One region of the Anoxybacillus eryuanensis genome, then DNA from elsewhere that is predicted to be linked to it. Evidence: riboswitches for the same ligand, from Rfam matches in the RefSeq annotation. Region 1 holds a riboswitch; each other region holds the start of a gene.
What was found. A riboswitch is a leader RNA that binds a small molecule or an ion and turns the genes downstream of it on or off. The one in region 1 is predicted to bind S-adenosylmethionine.

Region 1 (3,275 bases):
TGCCGCTTTGTTTATTAAACCCGGGAGACGTGGTGCTCGTTCCCGATCCCGGTTATCCGGACTATTGGTCGGGAGTCGTGCTTGCGCGGGCGCGCATGGAAATGATGCCGCTACGGGCGGAAAACAGTTTTTTGCCAAACTACGATGAGCTACCGAAAGACGTCGTTCGCGAGGCAAAATTAATGTTTTTAAACTATCCGAACAATCCGACAGGCGCGACAGCAACGGAATCGTTTTTTCAAGAAACGGTTTCATTTGCGGAAAAACATCATATCGCTGTCGTGCACGATTTCGCATACGGAGCGATTGGCTTTGATGGGAAAAAGCCGGTCAGCTTTTTACAAGTCGAAGGGGCAAAAGACGTCGGCATTGAAATTTATACGTTTTCGAAAACGTACAATATGGCAGGGTGGCGCATCGGCTTTGCGGTCGGCAACGAAAGCATGATTGAAGCGATCAACGTGCTCCAAGACCATTTGTACGTCAGCATGTTCGGTGCTATTCAAGAAGCGGCAGCAGTTGCGCTACTCGAGTCGCAACAATGCGTCGCTGAGCTTGTCGCCACGTATGAAGCAAGACGAAATACGTTTGTTCACGCTTTACGTGACATCGGTTGGAACGTCCAAGCGCCATCAGGTTCGTTTTTCGCTTGGCTTCCGGTGCCAAACGGCTATACGTCTGAGACGTTTGCCGATCTGTTGCTTAAACAAGCGCACGTGGCGGTCGCTCCGGGGATCGGGTTTGGTGAACATGGGGAAGGGTATGTGCGCACAGGGCTATTGACAAGCGAAGAAAGATTAAAAGAAGCGGCTTGGCGCATCGGGCAACTGCAACTTTTTTAAAAAATGATTGACAAATGCAACATGTGCTGTCATAATCCGAAGTAAATTTATGAAAAACGAACTGTTCAAAAAATTAAATACATTACAAATTCTTATCAAGAGTAGGCGGAGGGACGAGCCCGATGAAGCCCGGCAACCGACTTAAACAGCTGTTTAAGCACGGTGCTAATTCTCGCAGCAATACGCTGAGAGATAAGAAGAGACGAACAATTAGCCTCTTCTTATGAAGAGGTTTTTTATTTGTAAAGGGGTGGACATATGATTACCGCAACATATTTGATTCATGACGACAAAGATTTAGCGAAAAAAGCAGAAGGTATCGCGCTTGGACTGACCATCGGGTCGTGGACTGATTTACCGCAACTGGAACAAGAACAGTTAAAAAAACATAAAGGCATCGTTCAGTCGATTGAAGAGCTAGAGGAAGACGAGCGTGTCAATACGTTTTTTGGAAAAAGACTAAAACGCGCGCTTGTGCGCATTTCGTATCCGAGCGTCAATTTTAGTGCCGATTTGCCTGCCATTTTGACAACGACATTTGGCAAATTGTCGCTTGACGGAACGATTAAACTGATTGACTTAACGTTTTCCGACGAACTGAAGCGCGCATTCCCTGGTCCGCGCTTTGGCATTGACGGCATTCGCGAAAAACTTGGCGTCTTTCACCGTCCGCTTGTCATGAGCATTTTTAAAGCGGTCATCGGGCGCGATTTACGATACGTCACTGAACAATTGAAGCTACAAGCGCTCGGCGGCGTTGATCTTGTGAAAGACGATGAAATTTTATTTGACAACGACCTCACACCGTTTGACAAGCGCATCGTGGCAGGAAAACAGGCGCTTCAGGAAGTGTACGAACAAACAGGGCATCGGACGTTATATGCGGTGAACTTAACCGGAAAAACGTTTCAGTTAAAAGAAAAAGCGAAGAAAGCAGCGGAGCTTGGCGCGGACGTATTATTGTTTAACGTGTTTACATATGGGCTTGATGTGTTGCAAGCGCTTCGTGAAGATGATGACATTCGTTTGCCGATTATGGCGCATCCGTCATTTAGCGGAGCGATCGCCTCATCGCGCGTATATGGCGTAAGCTACGCTTTGCTTCTTGGAAAACTGTTGCGCATGGCAGGGGCGGACTTTTCGCTCTTTCCATCACCGTACGGAAGCGTCGCGCTTGAAAAAGAACAGACGCTTGCGATCGCTAATGAATTAACGAAAGAAGAACCATTTTTGCGCGCGTTTCCTGTCCCATCTGCCGGCATTCATCCGGGGCTTGTGCCGCTTCTTGTGCGCGACTTTGGCATCGACTCCATCATTAACGCAGGCGGTGGCGTGCACGGGCATCCGAGCGGAGCGGTTGGCGGTGGGCAAGCGTTTCGTGCCGCAGTAGAAGCGGTGCTCGCTGGGCGTTCGCTTCATGACGCAGCAAAAGAAAACGAAGCGTTGCAACAAGCGCTTGACTTATGGGGGAGCGCATCATGAGGCCGATCATTTTTTGCGACTTTGACGGAACGATTACGTTAAACGATAACATTATTGCGCTTATGAAACAGTTTGCTCCGCCGGAGTGGGAAGCGATCAAAGACGATATACTTGCGCAAAGATGTTCCGTACAACAAGGGGTCGGTCGGATGTTTTCGTTGTTGCCGACGACGCTGAAAGAAGACATCGTGCAATTTTTACTTGACACCGCGCGCATTCGCGACGGATTTTCCGACTTTGTTGCATTTACGAACGAACGACAAATCCCGCTTTATATTGTGAGCGGCGGCATTGACTTTTTCGTGTATCCACTTCTTCACGGACTCGTTGAAAAAGAGCGCATTTTTTGTAACAGCGCCGATTTTAGCGGGGAAACGATCCGCATTACGTGGCCGTATGCGTGCGATGAACATTGTCAAAACGGATGTGGCTGCTGCAAGCCGTCGCTTCTTCGAAAACTTGCGCCAAAAGGGGCAAAAACGATCGTCATTGGCGACTCCATTACCGACTTGGCAGCGGCCAAACTAGCCGATCACGTCATGGCGCGCGACTTTTTACTTGAAAAATGCCGTGAGCTCCACTTGCCGCATACGCCGTTTACGACGTTTTATGATGTCATTGACGTGTTAAAAGAAAGCGAGGTGGTCGCGTGAGACAACAAAAATGGGCAGAGCTTGCCGAGGTGAAACGAGAGCTGGCGGCGCGCGACTGGTTTATGGCGACGAGTGGCAACTTGTCGATAAAAGTGAGCGATGAGCCGCTTACGTTTCTTGTCACTGCGAGCGGAAAAGATAAACGAAAAGAAACACCGGAAGATTTTTTACTTGTCGGAGCAGACGGACAGCCAGCGGAGGCGACGCACTTGAAACCGTCAGCCGAGACGCTTCTTCACGTTAAAATTTACAATAAAACGAACGCCGGTTGTGTGCTTCATGTTCATACCGTTGACAA
Region 2 (3,275 bases), 160 kb from region 1:
CACGAATGTCGTCTGACAGCGTAATGCCTGGCACTTCATGATGTAAAAAGTCCGCGTTGCGCGCGCTTGTGAGCGGCATAATGCCGATGTAAATCGGCGTTGGTAAATGTTTTGTCGCTTCATATACGTCTTCGATTTGTTTTTCGCTATACAGCGGTTGTGTTAAAAAGTAGTGCGCACCGCATTCGATTTTTTTCTCTAGCCGTTTCACTGCTTTATCTAAATGGCGCACATTCGGGTTAAAGGCCGCAGCGATGGAAAAGTTCGTTTTTTGTCCGAGCGGTTTACCTGAATACGAAAGCCCTTCGTTAAATTGCCGAATTAATGAAATGAGGTCAAATGATGATAAATCGTATACGGACGTTGCGCCTGGAAAATCGCCGACTTTGGACGGATCACCGGTTAAAGCGAGCACGTCGGTCATGCCGAGCGTATGAAGCCCCATTAAATGCGACTGCAAGCCGATTAAGTTGCGGTCACGGCATGTAATATGAATAAGTGGGCGCATATTTAGCTGTTGTTTGACGATCGTTCCGACGGCGACGTTGCTAATGCGCGGTGTCGCAAGCGAGTTGTCGGCAAGCGTTAGCGCATCAATATGTGCTTCTTTTAACGCTTTTGCGCCTTCTAAAAAATTCGTTAAGCCGAGTTTTTTTGGCGGATCGAGCTCAACGATAATCGAACGTCGTGTGCGTGCGATGTCGGCGAGGGAAGGCTCTTTCGTTTGTTCTGCTTCTTGAACGACGATTGTATGTCGTTGTTTTACTTCTTTTTTATATACAGGTGTGCGATCGGGAAGGGCGCGAGCAATCGCGGCAATATGTTTTGGCGTCGTGCCACAACAGCCACCAATGAGTCGTACTCCTTGATCACGAAACGCGCGGGCTGTTTCTTCAAAATATTGTTCGCTCGTTTCGTAAATGAATCGTCCGTCGCGGTATTGTGGCAAGCTCGCGTTCGGGTACACCGATAAAAAGGCGCGCGTTGGAATCGGCACTTCTTCGAGCGAACGCAACATATGATATGGACCGAGATGACAGTTTAAGCCGACGACATCGGCGCCAAGTAGTTCTAACTGACGAAGCGCTTCAGCAAGCGGTATGCCGTGCTGCAAGACGCCAATGTCATGAAGCGTGACGTGGGCGATGATCGGCAACGTCGTTTCTTTCCGAGCGATGGAAAGAACGGTTTGCAATTCTTCGAAATCGTAATACGTTTCAAGTAAAAGTCCGTCAACTTCTTCGTCTAACAACACATACAGCTGTTCACGGAACGTCCGTTTCACTTCTTCAAGCGAAATCGTGCTTTTGTTTGTGCTGCGCAATCCTCCGATCGTACCGAGCACGTAGGCGCGTCCTTTTGAGGCTTGTTTGGCAAGTTGGACAGCCGCTTTATTGATTTCTTTGACATCGTCTTGCAAGCCGTAGCGAGCAAGTTTTACATAGTTGGCGCCATATGTGTTCGTTTGGATCACTTCAGCGCCTGCTTCGATATACGCTTCGTGAATATGAACGATTTCTTCCGGTTTTGTTACGTTTAATTCTTCAAAACAACGATCGATGCCGTGCGCATATAATAATGTCCCCATCGCTCCATCGGCGATGACGATGCGTTGTTTTAAATCGTCTAACAGTCCCACGTCCATTCCTCCGTTTCTTTTTCAAACTAAAAAAGTCTTCTCCATAAGAAGAAGACGTTGTGCGCTCCTTCTTATCTTCCAAGCGAATCGCTTGTCTGGACTTAGCACCTTGACGATCGTCAGGTTGCTGAAGGTTCATCGGGCCAGTCCCTCCCCTTCTCTCGATAAGATGTTATATGAAGTTACTCATAAATGTAACTGATTTTTTAGAAATATTCAACTATTTTTAATCGGAAAAGCGCAAAGCGCCCCAATTTCGCCTAAAGGCAGCCCGCATCCTGCGGGCAACGGCGAAATGTCGCCATCCTTGGCTCCACGAAGAGCGCACAAGCCCCACCGAGGAGGCTCATCCAAATCAAAGCTTTGGCTTGCGTGGGATATTTCAAGGACGCAAACTCAATGTGTTGCCGCCGAAAGAAGGGGTGGAGCGATTCGAGCCGATGGCGCTTGGAGCTAGACAGTTTTATATATCTGAAATTTCTAACTTATTTATCTTTTTAAAAAAGAAGGCTGTGCGCCTTCTTAACGATAGTTGACGAATTGGACGTCGATTGGCAAGTCTGCTTCGCGAATGGCGGCAATCACTTTTTGTAGATCGTCTTTACTTTTGCCGCTGACGCGAATTTGGTCTTCTTGAATTTGACTTTTTACTTTTAAACCTGTATTTTTAATGATTGTGTTAATTTTTTTCGCATTGTCTTTGTCGATGCCTTGAACGAGTTTGGCACGTTGGCGCACCGTTCCGCCAGAGGCGGGTTCAATTTTTCCGTATTGAATGTTTTTCGTTGGCACACCGCGCTTAATGAGCTTGCCGATGAGCACGTCTTTGAGTTGCTCGAGCTTAAATTCATCGTCAGAAATTAAAATGAGTTCATCTTTTTCAAGTGAAATGTCGCTTTTGCTTCCTTTAAAATCATAGCGGTTTTGAATTTCTTTTAACGCGATGTTGACGGCGTTTGTTACTTCTGACAAATCGACTTTCGACACAATATCAAATGAACTTTCTTTTGACATATACATCACCTCAATATAAATTCGTTGTGTTTCCATTATAGTCGATTGTTGACATATGAACAACTTTACAAAATCTTTATATATAAAAAGTAAACAAACTGTCGAATGTTGTCGATATAATAAATGAAGTGAGATTTGATCGAAAGATAAGGAGATGAGGGAATTTTATGAAAAAAATGATTTCACTCATGATGGCATTTGTTTTGTTGCTTGCCGCTGGGTGTTCACAAACGAGCTCCTTTCAGCCGAAAGAGCGAATAAAAGTGGGAATTATGTTATCAGACGTTGGACTTGGCGATCAATCGTTTAGCGACTCGGCATTTCAAGGGTTAATGAAAGCGAGAGATGAGCTCGGCATCTTTTTTGACTACCGTGAGTTAAAAGAAACAGGAACGTATGAAAAAGGGTTAACAGAACTCGTTGAAGCAGGAAACGATCTCGTCATCGGACTCGGTTTTATGGTGCAACAAGATTTAGAAAAAGTCGCCAAAAAATATCCGAAACAGCAATTTATATTAATTGACGCGGTATCTGACCTCCCAAACATTACGTCCATTACGTTTAAAGAAGATGAAGGGAGCTTTTTAGCAGGTGTTGTCGCAGCCATGCTGACGAAAACAAA
Region 3 (3,275 bases), on a different contig from region 1:
ATAGTTTGGTATGCGCGTATCTGGGTCAATCATGACGTTTTCTAATACCGAGCCGAAGCGAATCGCGTCAAAAATTTGTGGCTCTTTTTCACGTGATAAGTTAATGCACTTGGCATAACATCCGCCTTCAATATTAAAGACACCGTTGTTTGACCAACCGTGCTCGTCATCGCCAATTAAGCGACGGTTTGGATCAGCAGAAAGCGTCGTTTTCCCTGTCCCTGATAAACCAAAAAAGAGCGCGACATCGCCTTCTTGACCTACGTTTGCTGAGCAGTGCATCGGGAAGATTCCTTGCTCTGGCAATAAGAAGTTCATGACGGAGAAAATTGATTTTTTCATTTCACCTGCATATTCTGTTCCACCAATTAGCACAGTGCGACGTTCAAACGAGATGATAATAAACGTTTCTGAACGCGTGCCGTCAACGGCTGGATCGGCTTTAAATGTTGGAGCAGAAATGACTGTAAATTGTGGCTCATGCGCTTGTAATTCTTCCGTTGTTGGACGAATGAACAACTGATGGGCGAATAAGTTATGCCAAGCAAATTCGTTGACAACTTGAATCGGCAAACGATAAGCTGGATCAGCGCCTGCGAAGCCATTAAATACAAACAATTCTTCTTTTGTCATTAAGTAGTCGATTACTTTGTTGTAAAGTTTATCAAATACTTCTTCAGAAATTGGCTGATTGACAGTTCCCCAATCAATTTTATGTTTCACGGATGGCTCTTCGACAATATATTTATCTTTCGGGGAGCGACCTGTATATTTTCCTGTTGTTGCACAAATCGCTCCTGATAAAGTAAGAATGCCTTCTTTCCGAGTTAATACCTTCTCTACTAGTCGTGGTACAGATAAGTTATGAAAAACCCCATCCCTTTGTAAGAGTGTCGATAATTTGTTTGTCAGTTCAATGGAATTCATTGGACAAAACCTACCTTTGTTTGATTTATCTTTATGTAAAAAGTATAACACATTTTAATAAATAGTCCATACTAATTCGTGTATTTTTCTTGAATTTATTTTCAAAATCATTACAGTAGAAAAAACGTTGACTCGCTGATGATATATGTGATATGATGCTGAGATGAACGGATACTCTTATCCCGAGTTGGTGGAGGGAGACAGGCCCGATGAAACCCAGCAACCGTCACGTATGTGAAAAGGTGCTAACCTGTGGCAAGGGAACGCCCTTGAACGATAAGAGTGAAAGGCGCAGACAAATGCAAAAACCTTTCCTCTGAAGGAAAGGTTTTTTTCACGATAGACCATAATAAGAGGGATGAGTACCGTATCATTTGTCATTATTATTGAGGAGGAATGTTTGAATGCCTAAACGTCGTCTGTTTACGTCTGAATCTGTAACGGAAGGGCATCCGGATAAAATTTGTGACCAAATTTCCGATGCGATTTTAGATGCGATTTTAGCGAATGATCCAAATGCGCGTGTTGCGTGTGAAACGAGCGTAACAACAGGGCTTGTTTTAGTGAGCGGGGAAATTACAACATCTACATATGTAGATATTCCGAAAATTGTCCGTGAAACGATTCGTGAAATTGGCTATACGCGCGCAAAATACGGCTTTGATGCAGATACGTGCGCTGTATTAACATCAATTGATGAGCAATCTCCAGATATTGCGATGGGTGTTGACAAAGCGTTAGAAGCTCGTGAAGGGCAAATGACAGATGAAGAAATCGAGGCGATCGGTGCAGGTGACCAAGGATTAATGTTTGGCTTCGCGTGCAACGAAACGAAAGAGCTTATGCCGCTTCCAATTTCGCTCGCACATAAACTTGCGCGCCGTCTAGCTGAAGTGCGGAAAGAAGATATCTTACCTTATTTACGTCCAGACGGAAAAACGCAAGTGACAGTGGAGTATGATGAAAACGGCAAACCTGTACGTATCGATACGATCGTTGTTTCTACACAACATCATCCAGAAATTACACAAGATCAAATTGTACGCAACATTAAAGAGCATGTCATTCAACCTGTTGTTCCAGCGGAGTTGATCGATGAAAACACAAAATATTTCATTAACCCAACAGGTCGTTTCGTGATCGGCGGCCCACAAGGTGATGCAGGGTTAACAGGACGCAAAATTATCGTTGACACGTACGGTGGTTATGCTCGTCACGGTGGTGGAGCATTCTCAGGAAAAGACCCAACGAAAGTAGACCGTTCGGCAGCATATGCCGCTCGTTACGTAGCGAAAAACATCGTTGCAGCAGGTCTTGCAGATAAATGTGAAGTGCAGTTAGCGTATGCGATCGGTGTGGCGCAACCAGTATCAATTTCCATTGATACGTTCGGCACAGGTAAAGTATCTGAAGATGTATTAATTGAAGTGGTGCGCAACAATTTTGACCTTCGCCCAGCAGGCATCATCAAAATGCTTGATCTTCGCCGTCCAATTTACAAACAAACAGCTGCTTACGGTCACTTTGGTCGCACAGATATTGATCTTCCTTGGGAGCGTACTGATAAAGCAGAAGCATTAAAACAACAAGCGTTACAGTTAGCGAAGTAAGAAAAGGGAGAGAGTTACGTCATGTAGCTCTCTCTATTTGTTAGTGAAACGGGGTGAAAACATGTGTGGCTTTGTTGGGGTTATATATGATCAACCAAATCAAATATGCGGTGAATGGAAACAGACGTTTCGTCAGATGAATGATGCGATTATTCATCGTGGACCAGATGACGAAGGATATTTTTTCGATGAGCATGTGCATTTTGCTTTTCGTCGTCTGAGCATTATTGATTTAGAGGCAGGTCATCAGCCGCTTTCCTATGAAAATGATCGATATTGGATTATTTTTAATGGAGAAATCTACAACTATATTGAATTGCGCGAGCAACTTGAGCAAAAAGGATATAAATTTACGACACATTCAGATACAGAAGTTATTTTAGCGTTATATGCTGAAACAAAAGAGGCTTGTGTTCAGCAATTGCGCGGTATGTTTGCTTTCGTCATTTGGGATAAAGAAGAAAAAATAGTATTTGCTGCACGCGATCCGTTTGGTATTAAGCCATTTTTTTATACGATTGAAGATGATCGTCTTCTCGTTGCTTCGGAAAAGAAAAGCCTCTTATTAGCAATTGATGGAGATATCAACAGAGAAGCACTCCATCATTATTTAACGTTTCAATATGTGCCAGAGCCACTTACAATGACAGCAAATATTTTTAGACTGAAGCCTGGGCATTATATCAAGAAAAAAATTGGCGAGCAACCGATGTTTGTTCGTTATTTTACCCCAACATT

Region 2: it holds a riboswitch for S-adenosylmethionine, as region 1 does, so the genes downstream of both, HNQ84_RS02075 (bifunctional homocysteine S-methyltransferase/methylenetetrahydrofolate reductase) here and mtnW (2,3-diketo-5-methylthiopentyl-1-phosphate enolase) in region 1, are expected to answer to the same signal.
Region 3: it holds a riboswitch for S-adenosylmethionine, as region 1 does, so the genes downstream of both, metK (methionine adenosyltransferase) here and mtnW (2,3-diketo-5-methylthiopentyl-1-phosphate enolase) in region 1, are expected to answer to the same signal.

Annotation. Positions count from the first base shown of each region.
Region 1 is NZ_JBPODS010000001.1:231,625-234,899, reverse strand. It holds gene HNQ84_RS01260 (pyridoxal phosphate-dependent aminotransferase) at 1-842, shown strand, start outside; SAM riboswitch class I at 932-1,041, shown strand; gene mtnW (2,3-diketo-5-methylthiopentyl-1-phosphate enolase) at 1,101-2,324, shown strand; gene HNQ84_RS01250 (2-hydroxy-3-keto-5-methylthiopentenyl-1-phosphate phosphatase) at 2,321-2,977, shown strand; gene HNQ84_RS01245 (methylthioribulose 1-phosphate dehydratase) at 2,974-3,275, shown strand, end outside.
Region 2 is NZ_JBPODS010000001.1:386,934-390,208, reverse strand. It holds gene HNQ84_RS02075 (bifunctional homocysteine S-methyltransferase/methylenetetrahydrofolate reductase) at 1-1,639, opposite strand, end outside; SAM riboswitch class I at 1,708-1,810, opposite strand; gene HNQ84_RS02070 (hypothetical protein) at 2,008-2,175, shown strand; gene HNQ84_RS02065 (YajQ family cyclic di-GMP-binding protein) at 2,162-2,653, opposite strand; gene HNQ84_RS02060 (BMP family lipoprotein) at 2,821-3,275, shown strand, end outside.
Region 3 is NZ_JBPODS010000014.1:27,159-30,433, reverse strand. It holds gene pckA (phosphoenolpyruvate carboxykinase (ATP)) at 1-927, opposite strand, end outside; SAM riboswitch class I at 1,102-1,210, shown strand; gene metK (methionine adenosyltransferase) at 1,332-2,537, shown strand; gene asnB (asparagine synthase (glutamine-hydrolyzing)) at 2,599-3,275, shown strand, end outside.